DNA from 2 places in the Streptomyces sp. Pv4-95 genome. Region 1 is predicted to be linked to the other one. Evidence: predicted binding sites of a transcription regulator. Region 1 holds the regulator's gene; the other holds the start of a gene.
The links. The regulator HrcA, encoded in region 1, represses chaperone genes, less so after heat shock. The targets are predictions, from matches to a motif close to TTNGCACTCNGNNNNNCNGAGTGCNAA.
Positions count from the first base shown of each region.

Region 2: a site for HrcA is predicted at 3,730-3,756, ahead of groES (co-chaperone GroES). Genes of this name have one in related genera too.

Region 1 is NZ_CP127172.1:5,640,412-5,646,775, forward strand. Features, by position in the region: gene QOM21_RS24670 (DUF3097 domain-containing protein) at 1-602, opposite strand, end outside; gene QOM21_RS24675 (MBL fold metallo-hydrolase) at 672-1,406, opposite strand; gene hrcA (heat-inducible transcriptional repressor HrcA) at 1,602-2,618, shown strand; gene dnaJ (molecular chaperone DnaJ) at 2,619-3,758, shown strand; gene QOM21_RS24690 (nitronate monooxygenase) at 3,869-4,963, shown strand; gene QOM21_RS24695 (16S rRNA (uracil(1498)-N(3))-methyltransferase) at 4,960-5,703, shown strand; gene QOM21_RS24700 (OsmC family peroxiredoxin) at 5,825-6,253, opposite strand.
Region 2 is NZ_CP127172.1:4,647,312-4,653,675, forward strand. Features, by position in the region: gene QOM21_RS20470 (THUMP-like domain-containing protein) at 1-1,019, opposite strand, end outside; gene QOM21_RS20475 (polysaccharide deacetylase family protein) at 1,102-2,001, shown strand; gene QOM21_RS20480 (FtsW/RodA/SpoVE family cell cycle protein) at 1,992-3,407, opposite strand; gene groES (co-chaperone GroES) at 3,903-4,211, shown strand; gene groL (chaperonin GroEL) at 4,347-5,972, shown strand; gene QOM21_RS20495 (ester cyclase) at 6,155-6,364, opposite strand, start outside.

The sequences.
Region 1 (6,364 bases):
TCGATGTAGGGGTGGCCGGCGACGAGGGTGTCGGCGCCGGTGACCTCGGCGGCCAGGCGGGACTCCTTGGACCCCGGGACCAGGTGGTCGACGAGGACGCCGAGGCGGGCGTCGGGTCCTGGCGCGAAGCCGCGGACGATCGCCGGCAGATCGTCGATGCCCTCCAGATACTCCACGACGACGCCCTCGATGCGCAGATCGTCGCCCCAGACGCGCTCGACCAGCTCGGCGTCGTGCCGGCCCTCCACGTAGATCCGTCCCGCCCGCGCGACCCGGGCGCGGGCACCGGGGACGGCGACGGAGCCGGACGCGGTCCGTGCCGGGGCGCTCGCGGCGGGCCGCCCCTGGGGCCGTACGAGGGTGACGACCCGGCCCTCAAGCAGGAAGCCGCGCGGTTCCATGGGGAACACCCGGTGCTTGCCGAACCGGTCCTCCAGGGTCACCGTCGGGCCCTGGGAGGTCTTCTCGCAGCGGATCACCGCCCCGCAGAAGCCCGACGTGACCTCCTCGACCACCAGATCGGGCTCCGCGGGCACCTCGGGGGCGGGCCGCTGCTTCTTCCACGGCGGGGTGAGGTCGGGGCTGTAGCGCTTGCTCTGCATGAGGACCTGTTCTGTGACGCACGGCAGGTGAGGGGAAGGACGGGACGGAAGACAGAGGCCGCGGGCCGGTCAGCCGGGGGACACGCCGAAACGGGTTGCCAGCGCGTCACGTTGGTCACGGACGAACCCGGCATTCACCACGGCTCCGTGCCCCGGCACGTACACCGCGTCCTCGCCGCCGAGGGCGAGCAGCCGGTCCAGCGCGGCCGGCCACTGCGCGGGCAGCGCGTCCCGGCCCGCGGCCGGCTCACCGGACTCCTCGACGAGGTCGCCGCAGAAGACGACCTCGGGTTCGCCGCGGCCGCCGGGTGCCAGGACGGCCATGTCGTGGGCGGTGTGGCCGGGGCCGACGTTGGCGAGCAGCACCTGCCGGTCGCCCAGGTCGACGGTCAGTTCGCCGTGGACGTGGTGGTGCGGGGCGACGACGAGATCGGCGGCCTCGGCGGCGGCGTCCCGGTCGACGCCGTGGTGCACCGCGGACTGCCGCAGCTCATCGCGCTCGCGCCGCAGCAGGTCGGCCAGCCCGGCCGCGCCGAAGACCTCGACGCCGGCGAAGGCCGCGGTGCCCAGCACATGGTCGAAGTGCGGGTGGGTGAGAGCGACATGCGTCACTTCCCGGCCGAGCAGCCCGCGGATCGTACGGCGCAGGTCGGCGCCGTCGCGGAGCGTCGCGCCGGTGTCGACGATCATCACGCCGGTCGCACCGGCGATCACCCCGACCGTCTCGTCCCAGCCGGGCATGCGGCGTCGGGCAAGACCGTCACCGAGCCGTTCCCATCCGGCCTCTTCCCAATCAATGCGCATACCGAGACGCTAGCTCCATCGCGATAGCGTTGCCCGGCAGACCTGATGATCACCGCCCTGGGGTAGGGACTCGGTACGGCCGGCCTTGCCCAAGCCTTGCTACCCGGCCGTACACTGGCTCAGGGCCTGGCACTCGGCCCGTGTGAGTGCCAGGGAAGACGAAGCGGCAGGACGCCCGGACAGGAGGTGCGCGGGATGCTCAGTGAGCGCAGGCTCGAGGTGCTGCGCGCCATCGTTCAGGACTATGTCGGGACGGAGGAGCCGGTCGGCTCCAAGGCGCTCACCGAACGCCATCAGCTCGGGGTCTCCCCGGCCACGGTCCGCAACGACATGGCGGCCCTGGAGGACGAGGGATTCATCGCCCAGCCGCACACCAGCGCGGGGCGGATTCCCACCGACAAGGGGTACCGCCTGTTCGTCGACAAGCTGGCCGGCGTCAAGCCGCTGTCCTCCCCGGAGCGGCGGGCGATCCAGAATTTCCTCGACGGCGCCGTCGACCTCGACGACGTGGTGGGCCGCACGGTCCGGCTGCTGGCGCAGCTGACCCGGCAGGTCGCGGTCGTGCAGTACCCGTCGCTGACGCGGTCCACGGTGCGGCATGTCGAGCTGCTCTCGCTGGCGCCGGCCCGGCTGATGCTCGTCCTGATCACGGACACCGGCCGCGTCGAGCAGCGCCTGGTCGACTGCCCCTCGCCGTTCGGTGAGGCCTCGCTGGCGGATCTGCGGGCGCGGCTGAACAGCCGGGTCGTGGGGCGCCGATTCGCGGATGTGCCGCAGCTGGTGCAGGATCTCCCGGAATCCTTCGAGCAGGACGACCGCGGCACCGTCTCGACAGTGCTGTCGGTCTTGCTGGAGACTCTGGTGGAGGAGACCGAGGAGCGACTCGTGATCGGCGGAACCGCCAATCTCACGCGCTTCGGTCACGACTTCCCCCTGACCATCCGGCCGGTGCTCGAGGCCCTTGAGGAGCATGTCGTGCTCCTCAAGCTGCTCGGGGAGGCCAAGGACTCGGGCATGACCGTACGTATCGGGCATGAGAATGCCCATGAAGGCCTGGCGTCCACATCGGTCGTCGCGGTCGGCTACGGTTCGGGCGACGAGGCAGTCGCCAAACTCGGCGTGGTCGGACCGACCCGCATGGACTACCCCGGAACGATGGGAGCGGTACGCGCAGTGGCACGTTACGTCGGACAAATCCTCGCGGAGTCGTAAGTGGCCACGGATTATTACTCGGTCCTCGGTATCAGCCGTGACGCCTCGCAGGACCAGATCAAGAAAGCCTTCCGCCGGCTGGCGCGCGAGCTGCACCCGGACGTGAACCCGGATCCGAAGACCCAGGAGCGGTTCAAGGAGATCAACGCCGCTTACGAGGTGCTGTCGGACCCGCAGAAGAAGCAGGTCTACGACCTCGGCGGCGACCCGCTCTCGCAGGCGGGCGGCGGCGGTGCGGGAGCGGGCGGCTTCGGCGCCGGCTTCGGCAACTTCTCCGACATCATGGACGCCTTCTTCGGCACGGCCTCGCAGCGCGGACCGCGCTCGCGGACCCGCCGCGGCCAGGACGCCATGATCCGCCTGGACATCGACCTCAACGAAGCCGCCTTCGGCACGACCAAGGACATCCAGGTCGACACCGCCGTCGTCTGCACGACGTGCAGCGGCGAGGGCGCGGCGCCGGGGACCTCGGCGCAGACCTGCGACATGTGCCGCGGCCGCGGTGAGGTCTCGCAGGTCACCCGGTCCTTCCTCGGCCAGGTCATGACGTCCCGGCCGTGCCCGCAGTGCCAGGGCTTCGGCACGGTCGTACCGACGCCGTGCCCGGAGTGCGCGGGCGACGGGCGGATCCGCTCGCGCCGCACGCTCACCGTCAAGATCCCTGCCGGTGTCGACAACGGCACCCGCATCCAGCTCGCGGGGGAGGGCGAGGTCGGCCCCGGTGGCGGCCCCGCCGGCGACCTCTACGTCGAGATCCACGAGGTCTCGCACCCGGTCTTCCAGCGGCGCGGTGACGATCTGCACTGCACGGTCACCATCCCGATGACAGCGGCTGCTCTGGGCACCAAGTGTCCGTTGGAGACGCTGGACGGGATGGAGGAGATCGACGTACGGCCCGGGACGCAGTCCGGCCAGTCGATCCCGCTGCACCAACGCGGTGTGACCCATCTGCGCGGCGGCGGCCGCGGTGACCTCATCGTCCACGTCGAGGTGCAGACTCCCTCCAAGCTCGACCCCGAGCAGGAAGAGCTGCTGCGGCGGCTGGCCAAGCTCCGTGGTGAAGAGCGCCCCACGGGCACCTTTCAACCGGGGCAGCAGGGGCTTTTCTCGCGGCTGAAGGACGCCTTCAACGGCCGCTAGGCCGACGGCGCCGGACAGGCGAAGGACCGCGCCGGTTCCGGGGGGAAACCCCTCCGGGACCGGCGCGGACCCGGTTCTGGACGCGGTCGCGAGCGTGACACGATGTGGTCATGCCCACCGCGCTGACCGATCTTTGCCGCCATCCGATCGTGCAGGCCCCGATGGCGGGCGGCGTCGCTTGTCCGGACCTCGCCGCCGCTGTCTGTGAAGCCGGTGGTCTCGGCTTCCTTGCCGGCGGCTACAAGACCGCCGACGGCATGTATCAGGAGATCAAGCAGCTGCGCGGGCTGACCGACCGGCCCTTCGGCGTGAACCTCTTCATGCCGCAGCCGGCGCTGGCCGACATGGCGGCCGTCGAGGTCTACCGCGAGCAGCTCGCCGGCGAGGCGACCTGGTACGAGACGCCGTTGGGCGAGATCGACCCCTGCGGCGGTGTGGACGACGGCTACGACGCCAAGCTGGCGATACTGCGCGAGGACCCGGTGCCGGTGGTCTCCTTCCACTTCGGCTGCCCCTCCCGCGCCGTCTTCGACGCGTTCGCCGAGGTCGGCACGGTCACCGTCGTGACCGTCACCACCGCGGCCGAGGCGCAGGCCGCGCAGTGGTCGGGAGCGGACGCGGTCTGCGTGCAGGGCGTCGAGGCGGGCGGCCATCAGGGCACTCACCGCGACGACCCGCAGGCCGACGGGACCGGTGCCGGCATCGGGCTGCTCTCGCTGGTCGCGCAGGTCCACGAGGCGGTGCAGATCCCGGTCATCGCGGCGGGCGGGCTGATGCGCGGGTCGCAGATCGCCGCCGTGCTGGCCGCGGGCGCGGACATGGCGCAGCTCGGCACCGCCTTTCTCGTCACGCCCGAGTCGGGTGCCCACACCCTGCACAAGCAGGCGCTGACCAACCCGCTGTTCACCCGCACCGAGCTGACCCGCGCCTTCTCCGGACGCCCGGCCCGCGGCCTGGTGAACCGTTTCCTGCGCGAGCACGGCCCGTACGCCCCGGCTGCTTACCCCGCCGTGCACCACCTCACCTCCGATCTGCGCAAGGCCGCGGCCAAGGCGGGCGACGCCCAGGGCATGGCGCTGTGGGCGGGGCAGGGGCACCGGATGGCACGCGAGATGCCCGCCGGCCGTCTGGTGGAGGTGCTGGCGGACGAACTGGTCGCCGCGCGCGCCGGGTTGCCGCGTGGCGCTGCGGGGGCCGCGTCATGACGGCGCCGGTCTTCCTCGTCGACTCCCTCGCGGACGTACGGGCCGGCGGCACGCTGACCGTGGACGGGCCGGAGGGGCGGCACGCGGTGTCGGTTCGCCGGCTGAGGGTCGGCGAAGCGGTGGTGCTGACGGACGGCCGTGGGACCGGTGCCGAGGGCACGGTCACCGCCGTCGAGGGCAAGGACCGTCTCACCGTCGTGGTCGACGGCCTGCGCACCGAGACGCCCGCGGCGCCCCGGATCACCGTCGTCCAGGCCCTCCCCAAGGGCGACCGCGGCGAGCTGGCCGTCGAGACGATGACCGAGACCGGTGTGGACGTCATCGTGCCGTGGGCGGCGGCGCGTTGTGTCACGCAGTGGAAGGGCGAGCGGGCCGCCAAGGCCCTCGGCAAGTGGCGTACGACCGCGCGGGAGGCCGGCAAGCAGTCGCGGCGGCTGACGTTTCCCGAGGTCACGGACCCGCTGACGACCAAGCAGGTGGCCACGCTGCTCGCCGGTGCCGACTTCGCGGCCGTCCTCCACGAGGAGGGCAGCACGCCGCTGGCGACCGCCGAACTCCCCGCCACGGGCGGCATCGTGCTGGTCGTGGGCCCCGAAGGCGGTGTCTCCCCGGAGGAGCTCGCGGCGTTCGCGGAGGCCGGTGCCGCGCCGTACCGCCTCGGCAGGAGCGTGCTGCGGACCTCCACCGCCGGCACGGCCGCGACGGCGCTGCTGCTGGGGCGCACGGGGCGCTGGAGCTGAGCGGACGCCCAACGGCCCGCCGGCGCACCCCCGTTCCCGCGCGGCCTGCCCGGCTCCGCGCGGCGGGGCCGGGCACGCCCGTGAAACGGCCGGCCCGCCGCGTGACGGGCCGGCCGCCGGCTCAGACCAGCTGAGCGTTGAGCCGGATGTCCTTGACGCCCGTCAGCGCCTGGCTCACCGGGCAGTTGGCCTTGGCGTCCGCGGCGGCGGCCTGGAAGTCGCCCTCGGACAGGCCCGGCACGGTGGCCTTCACCGTCAGCACGATGGACGTGATGCCCTCGCCGGGCTTGAAGGTGACATCGGCCTGGGTGTCCAGGGACTGCACCGTGTACCCCTTGCCGGCCAGGCCGTGCGAGAAGGCCATGGAATAGCAGGAGGAGTGGGCGGCCGCGATGAGCTCCTCGGGGCTGGTGACGCCGTTCGGCTCCTCCGTACGGGCCGGCCAGCTGACGTCGTAGGTGCCGATCTTGGAGGAGTCGAGGGCGACGGTGCCCTTGCCCTCCAGGAGGTTGCCTTCCCAGTGGGTCTTGGCGGTGCGCGTGGTTGCCATGGTGCATAACTCCCGGTTGTGGGCGATAAGCGGTCTGCGGGACCCAGCTTAGTGATCCGCGGGGGCAGGTGGCCCGGGAGCCGTCCCGCCGGTCCGGCGCGGCGGACGCAG
Region 2 (6,364 bases), 990 kb from region 1:
AACGGCAGCACGTCCGTGATCGCGTAGGCGGTCGCGTACGGCGTCCCGGTCAGCCGGTCCGCGGTGATGTACGCGATCGTCGGGTCGATCAGCCGCCCGCCGACCTGCCGGGCGACATCGGCGACGAGATGGGCGCGGATGACCGCGCCGTCCGGCTCGTACAGCCAGTCCCCGACCGGGCCCGGCTCGGGGTCGGGCAGATCCGCACCGAGCAGGGAGCCGCCGGAGGGCAGCAGGGTGGCGCGGCGCGCGCCGGGAGCGAGGGCGGGCGCGGCGCCGGGCGGTGTCGTCCCGAACCACAGGACGGCCTCCTTCACCTCGCCGGAGTCGGAGATCCACTCCGTCTCGGCGTCGGCGGGCAGCGCGTCGTGCGGCACCCCCGGGGCGATCTTCAGCGCTGCGAACGGCGCCGCCCGCGCCGCCTCGACGGCCCAGGACAGCGGCGGCGAGTACGCCTCCGGGTCGAAGATCCGCCCGCCGCGCACCCGGCTCCTGCGTGCCGGGTCCACGAACACCGCGTCGTATCCGGCGGTGTCCACCTCGGTGACGTCGGCGCACCGCACCTCGATCAGCTCCGCCAGCCCCAGCGCCTCGGCGTTCGCCCGCGCCGCGGCGCAGGCCAGGGGGTCGCGGTCGACGGCGAGGACACGGATCCCGGCCCGTGCCAGGGCGATGGCGTCGCCGCCGATGCCGCAGCAGAGGTCGGCCAGGGTGCCGATGCCCAGCGCGGCGAGCCGGGCGGCGCGGTGCGCGGCGACCGTCGCGCGGGTGGACTGCTCGACGCCGTTGGGCGTGAAGTACATCAGCTGCGCGTCCGCCCCGAACTTCGCCGCCGCCCGCTGCCGCAGCCGTGCCTGCCCGAGGGCGGCGGAGACCAGCGGCGCGGGGTGGTCGCGCCGCAGCCGGGTCGCGGCCGCCAGTTCGTCGGCCGGATCGTGGTCACGCAGCGCGGTCAGCAGCGCCTGTCCCTCGGGGGCCAGGAGCGCGGAGAAGGTGTCGAGGTCGGTCACCTTCCCCATTGTGGGCCAGCCGGTGGACCGCGCCGCGTGCCGGTCGGCGGCGCCGTCGCGGCGGCCGGCCGCGCTGCCAGAATCCGGCGTCATGCGGCTTGTCGGACTTCTGCGGGGCAGACCGGTCCGGGACGTGGTGGTGTGGTGCGTACTGGGTGCGGCGGCCGGCTACGGCGCGGTGGCAGGAGGGGGCGGGCGGGACGACGAGCCGGTCAGCGGCTCCGGCATCGCCGCCCCGGCCGCCGGTGCGGCCCTCGGCCCGGCACGCGGGCAGGAGGGCGCATCGGCCCGCAGGGCGGCGGTGGCCCGGCGGTGGGGCCTGGCGGCGCCGCCGCTCCGCGCCCCGAAGCCGCCCAGCGAGAAGCCGGACCTGGTCCCTGCGCGGCGGGCCGGCGGCCGCGAGCTGCCGGCCGTCGTCTCCCGGGTGCCGACCGATCAGCGGGTGGTCTTCCTGACGATCGACGACGGGGACGACAAGGACCCCGAGTTCGTGCGGATGATGCGCGAACTCGACGTCCCCTACAGCGCGTTCCTCAGCCACTACCTCGCCAAGGAGGACTACGGCTACTTCCGCGGCATGCAGAAGCTCGGCACCGGGCTGCACAACCACACCCTGAACCACCCCTTCCTGCCGGGGCTGGACGCGGCCGGGCAGCGCAAGGAGATCTGCGGGCAGCAGCGCAACCTGCGGCGCGAGACCGGCCGGCGGCCTCGGCTGTTCCGTCCGCCCTACGGCGAGTACACCGCGCAGACCCTGCGCATCGCGCGCTCCTGCGGCATCCGCGTCGTGCCGCTGTGGACGCAGGAGGTCTTCCCCGACCGGATGGACCACGGCGGAGCGGACCGGCGGCTGCACCCGGGCGACATCATCCTGACCCACTTCCGGGGCCGCGGGGACTGGCCGGGCTCGATGCCCGACGTGGCGCGCAGGGTGCTGCGTACGGCCACCGAGCAGGGGTTCGCCCTCGCCCGGCTGGAGGACTACGTGTGAGAGCGGCCGGGCTGCCTGCGCCGCCGCCGCGACCTGCCGGCGCCGGGGCCCACCGGTTCGCGCCGGCGCTGGGCGGTGTCGCTGATCCGCAGCAGCAGCGCGATCATCATCCAGTTCGCGACGAGTGACGAGCCGCCCTTGGCGAGGAAGGGCAGGGCCTTTCCGGTCAGCGGGATCAGGCCGGTGACGCCGCCGGAGACGACGAAGACCTGGAGCACGAGCGCCCCGGAGAGCCCGACCGCCAACAGCTTGCCGAACGGATCGCGGGCGGTGAGCGCGACCCGCAGGCCGCGCTGGGCGAGCAGCGCGTACAGCAGCAGTACGGCCATCACCCCGGCCAGGCCGAGCTCCTCGCCGACGGTGGTGAGGATGAAGTCGCTGTTGCCGGCGAAGCCGACCAGTTCCGGATGGCCGCGGCCCAGGCCGCTGCCGCCGATGCCGCCGCTGCCGAAGCTGAACAGCGCCTGGGCGGCCTGGTCCGAGATCAGCCCCGGCGGCCGCTCGGACTCCGGCAGGAAGATGTCCATGGGATGCAGCCAGGCCATGATCCGGCCCTTGACGTGTGGCTCGACGGAGCCGACGACGGCCGCGCCGACCGAGGCCATGGCCAGGCCGCAGAGCACCCAGCTGGTGCGCTCGGTGGCCATGTAGAGCATGATCACGAAGACGCCGAAGAAGATCAGCGAGGTGCCCAGGTCGCGTTCGAAGACCAGCACCAGGAGGCTGATGACCCAGATGGTGAAGATCGGCGCGAGCTGCCGGCCCGGCGGCAGCTGCACCCCCATGACGCGGCGTCCGGCCAGCGCCAGCGCATCGCGGTTGACGGTGAGATAGCCCGCGAAGAACACCGAGATCATGATCTTCACGAACTCGCCGGGCTGCAGGGACAGCGGCCCCAGCAGGATCCAGCGCTTGGCCCCGTACATGTCGGCGCCGAAGAAGGCCGGTGCCATCAGCACGACCAGCGCGACCACCATCGTCAGATAGATGTAGCGCTGCAGGATCCGGTGGTCGCGCAGGAGCATCAGGATGCCGATGCAGACCCCCACGCCGATCACCGTCCACACCAGCTGACCGTCCGCCGCCTGGGCGGTCTTCAGCCGGGGGTCCGCGGCGTAGGTGATGTCCAGGCGGTGGAGCAGGACGAGGCCGAGACCGCTCAGCAGGGTGGCCAGCGGCAGGATCAGCGGATCGGCGCGCGGCGCGAAGCGGCGGATCACCAGATGCGGGATCAGCGCCACGAAGAACATGGTGGCGGCGAACGCGGCCAGGCCCTCGGGCGGCCGGCCGGTCATCGCCAATCCGGTGGAGACGTAGCCGAACACCGCTATCAGCACCACGAAGCCGAGCAGCCACGCCTCGGTCCTGCGGCGGTCCGGTGCCCGGGCGAGCGCGGCGAAGGTCATCGTGCGCTCGGCGTCGCTCTCGGGCTCGCCGGCCGCCCGGGGCGCGCTGGTCGGTCCACGCACGGTTTCCTCCGCCATCGGTTGTCGGAGCCGCGGCCCGGACGGAGCCGTCGGGGCTGTTCGGAGCTGTCGGGGGTGCAGGGGCCGCGGGCTCAGCAGTCGAGGAGGTAGACGGGGCAGCCGCGGGCAGGGTTGCGGCGGCAGCGGAAGGTGTGGCCGATTCGGTGCGGGACAAGGGCCGGCGGGGGGCGGCCGGTGTGCGGTGCGGCCCGACCGGGGGAGGTGCCGCGTCAACCAGCCGTGCACGACGCGCGCAGCACAACTGGCACTCCGCTTGACCGAGTGCTAACCGCGTCATAGTCTCGGCATTGGCACTCTCCACCGGGGAGTGCCAAACACAGCGACGGGCAGGTCCGGCACCCGCGACGACGGATCCACCTGGTCGCCACCTCAGACAGTTAACCCCGTGAGATCTCCGAAGGGGGAGGTCGGATCGTGACGACCGCCAGCACCAAGGTTGCCATCAAGCCGCTCGAGGACCGCATTGTGGTCCAGCCGCTCGACGCCGAGCAGACCACGGCCTCTGGCCTGGTCATTCCGGACACTGCCAAGGAGAAGCCCCAGGAGGGCGTCGTCCTGGCCGTGGGCCCGGGTCGCTTCGAGGACGGCAACCGTCTTCCGCTCGACGTTTCCGTCGGCGACGTCGTGCTCTACAGCAAGTACGGCGGCACCGAGGTGAAGTACAGCGGCGAGGAGTACCTCGTCCTCTCGGCTCGCGACGTTCTCGCGATCGTCGAGAAGTAATTCACCCAGAATTGCCTAGATCTGCGCCCCTGGTTCCCGCGTCTAAACAACCCGGGGCAGGGGCGCAGTTCGTTTGAGCGATAGCGGCCACCGCTGCGTGGCCGAGGATCGCAACGAGAGGACTTGAAGCAACCCATGGCGAAGATCCTGAAGTTCGACGAGGACGCCCGTCGCGCCCTCGAGCGCGGCGTCAACAAGCTTGCCGACACGGTCAAGGTGACGATCGGCCCCAAGGGCCGCAACGTCGTCATCGACAAGAAGTTCGGCGCGCCGACCATCACCAACGACGGTGTCACCATCGCCCGTGAGGTCGAGGTCGACGACCCGTACGAGAACCTCGGTGCCCAGCTCGTGAAGGAGGTGGCGACCAAGACCAACGACATCGCGGGTGACGGCACCACCACCGCCACCGTGCTGGCCCAGGCGCTGGTCCGCGAGGGCCTGCGCAACGTCGCCGCGGGTGCCTCCCCGGCCGCCCTCAAGAAGGGCATCGACGCCGCGGTGAAGGCCGTGTCCGAGGAGCTCCTCGCGACCGCCCGCCCGATCGACGACAAGACCGACATCGCCGCCGTGGCCGGCCTGTCCGCGCAGGACAAGCAGGTCGGCGAGCTCATCGCCGAGGCGATGGACAAGGTCGGCAAGGACGGTGTCATCACCGTCGAGGAGTCCAACACCTTCGGTCTGGAGCTGGACTTCACCGAGGGCATGGCCTTCGACAAGGGCTACCTGTCGCCCTACATGGTCACCGACCAGGAGCGTATGGAGGCCGTCCTCGACGACCCGTACATCCTGATCCACCAGGGCAAGATCGGCTCGATCCAGGACCTGCTGCCGCTGCTGGAGAAGGTCATCCAGGCCGGCTCCTCCAAGCCGCTGCTGATCATCGCCGAGGACGTCGAGGGCGAGGCCCTGTCGACCCTGGTCGTGAACAAGATCCGTGGCACCTTCAACGCCGTGGCCGTCAAGGCCCCCGGCTTCGGTGACCGCCGCAAGGCGATGCTCGGCGACATGGCCACCCTCACCGGTGCGACCGTCATCGCCGAAGAGGTCGGCCTCAAGCTCGACCAGGCCGGTCTCGACGTGCTCGGCACCGCGCGCCGCGTGACCGTCACCAAGGACGACACCACCATCGTCGACGGTGGCGGCAACTCCGAGGACGTCGTCGGCCGCGTCAACCAGATCAAGGCCGAGATCGAGTCCACCGACTCGGACTGGGACCGCGAGAAGCTCCAGGAGCGCCTCGCCAAGCTCGCCGGTGGCGTCTGCGTCATCCGCGTGGGTGCGGCCACCGAGGTCGAGCTCAAGGAGAAGAAGCACCGTCTGGAGGACGCCATCTCCGCGACCCGCGCCGCGGTCGAGGAGGGCATCGTCTCCGGTGGTGGCTCCGCTCTGGTGCACGCCGCCAAGGTGCTGGAGGGCTCCCTCGGCAAGGAGGGCGACGAGGCCACCGGTGTCGCCGTCGTCCGCCGCGCCGCCGTCGAGCCGCTGCGCTGGATCGCGGAGAACGCCGGCCTCGAGGGCTACGTCATCACCGCGAAGGTCGCCGAGCAGGACAAGGGCCAGGGCTTCAACGCCGCCACCGGCGAGTACGGCGACCTGGTGAAGGCCGGCGTCATCGACCCGGTCAAGGTCACCCGCTCCGCCCTGGAGAACGCCGCGTCGATCGCGTCGCTGCTGCTCACGACCGAGACCCTGGTCGTCGAGAAGCCGGCCGACGAGGAGCCCGCCGATGCCGGTCACGGCCACGGTCACTCCCACTGACGCCTGACGCACCACTGCCGCCCCGGCGGCACGGAAAGGCCCCTGTTCCCGCTCGTGAGCGACGGGAGCAGGGGCCTTTTCGTCTGTCGGCTCCGGTTGTCGGTTGTCGGCCCGGTTCGTCGGGCCGGCCTCGTCCATCCGTCCTGTCGATCGGTTCCGCGGCCGGTCCTGGGCCGGGACCGTCAGCCGGTGAGCTGCCGCATCAGGCCCATCAGGTCCTCGTGCCACCAGCCTTCCTGGATCTTGCCGTCCTTGAACCGGAAGATCGTGGTGCCGGTCATGATGCACTGCCTGCCGGTCGGCGCGATGCCCATGAAGTCGCCCTTGTGGGTGCCGGTCCAGGTCCACAGCGTCACCACGTCGTCGCCCTGGCAGATCTCCCGCTCCAGGCT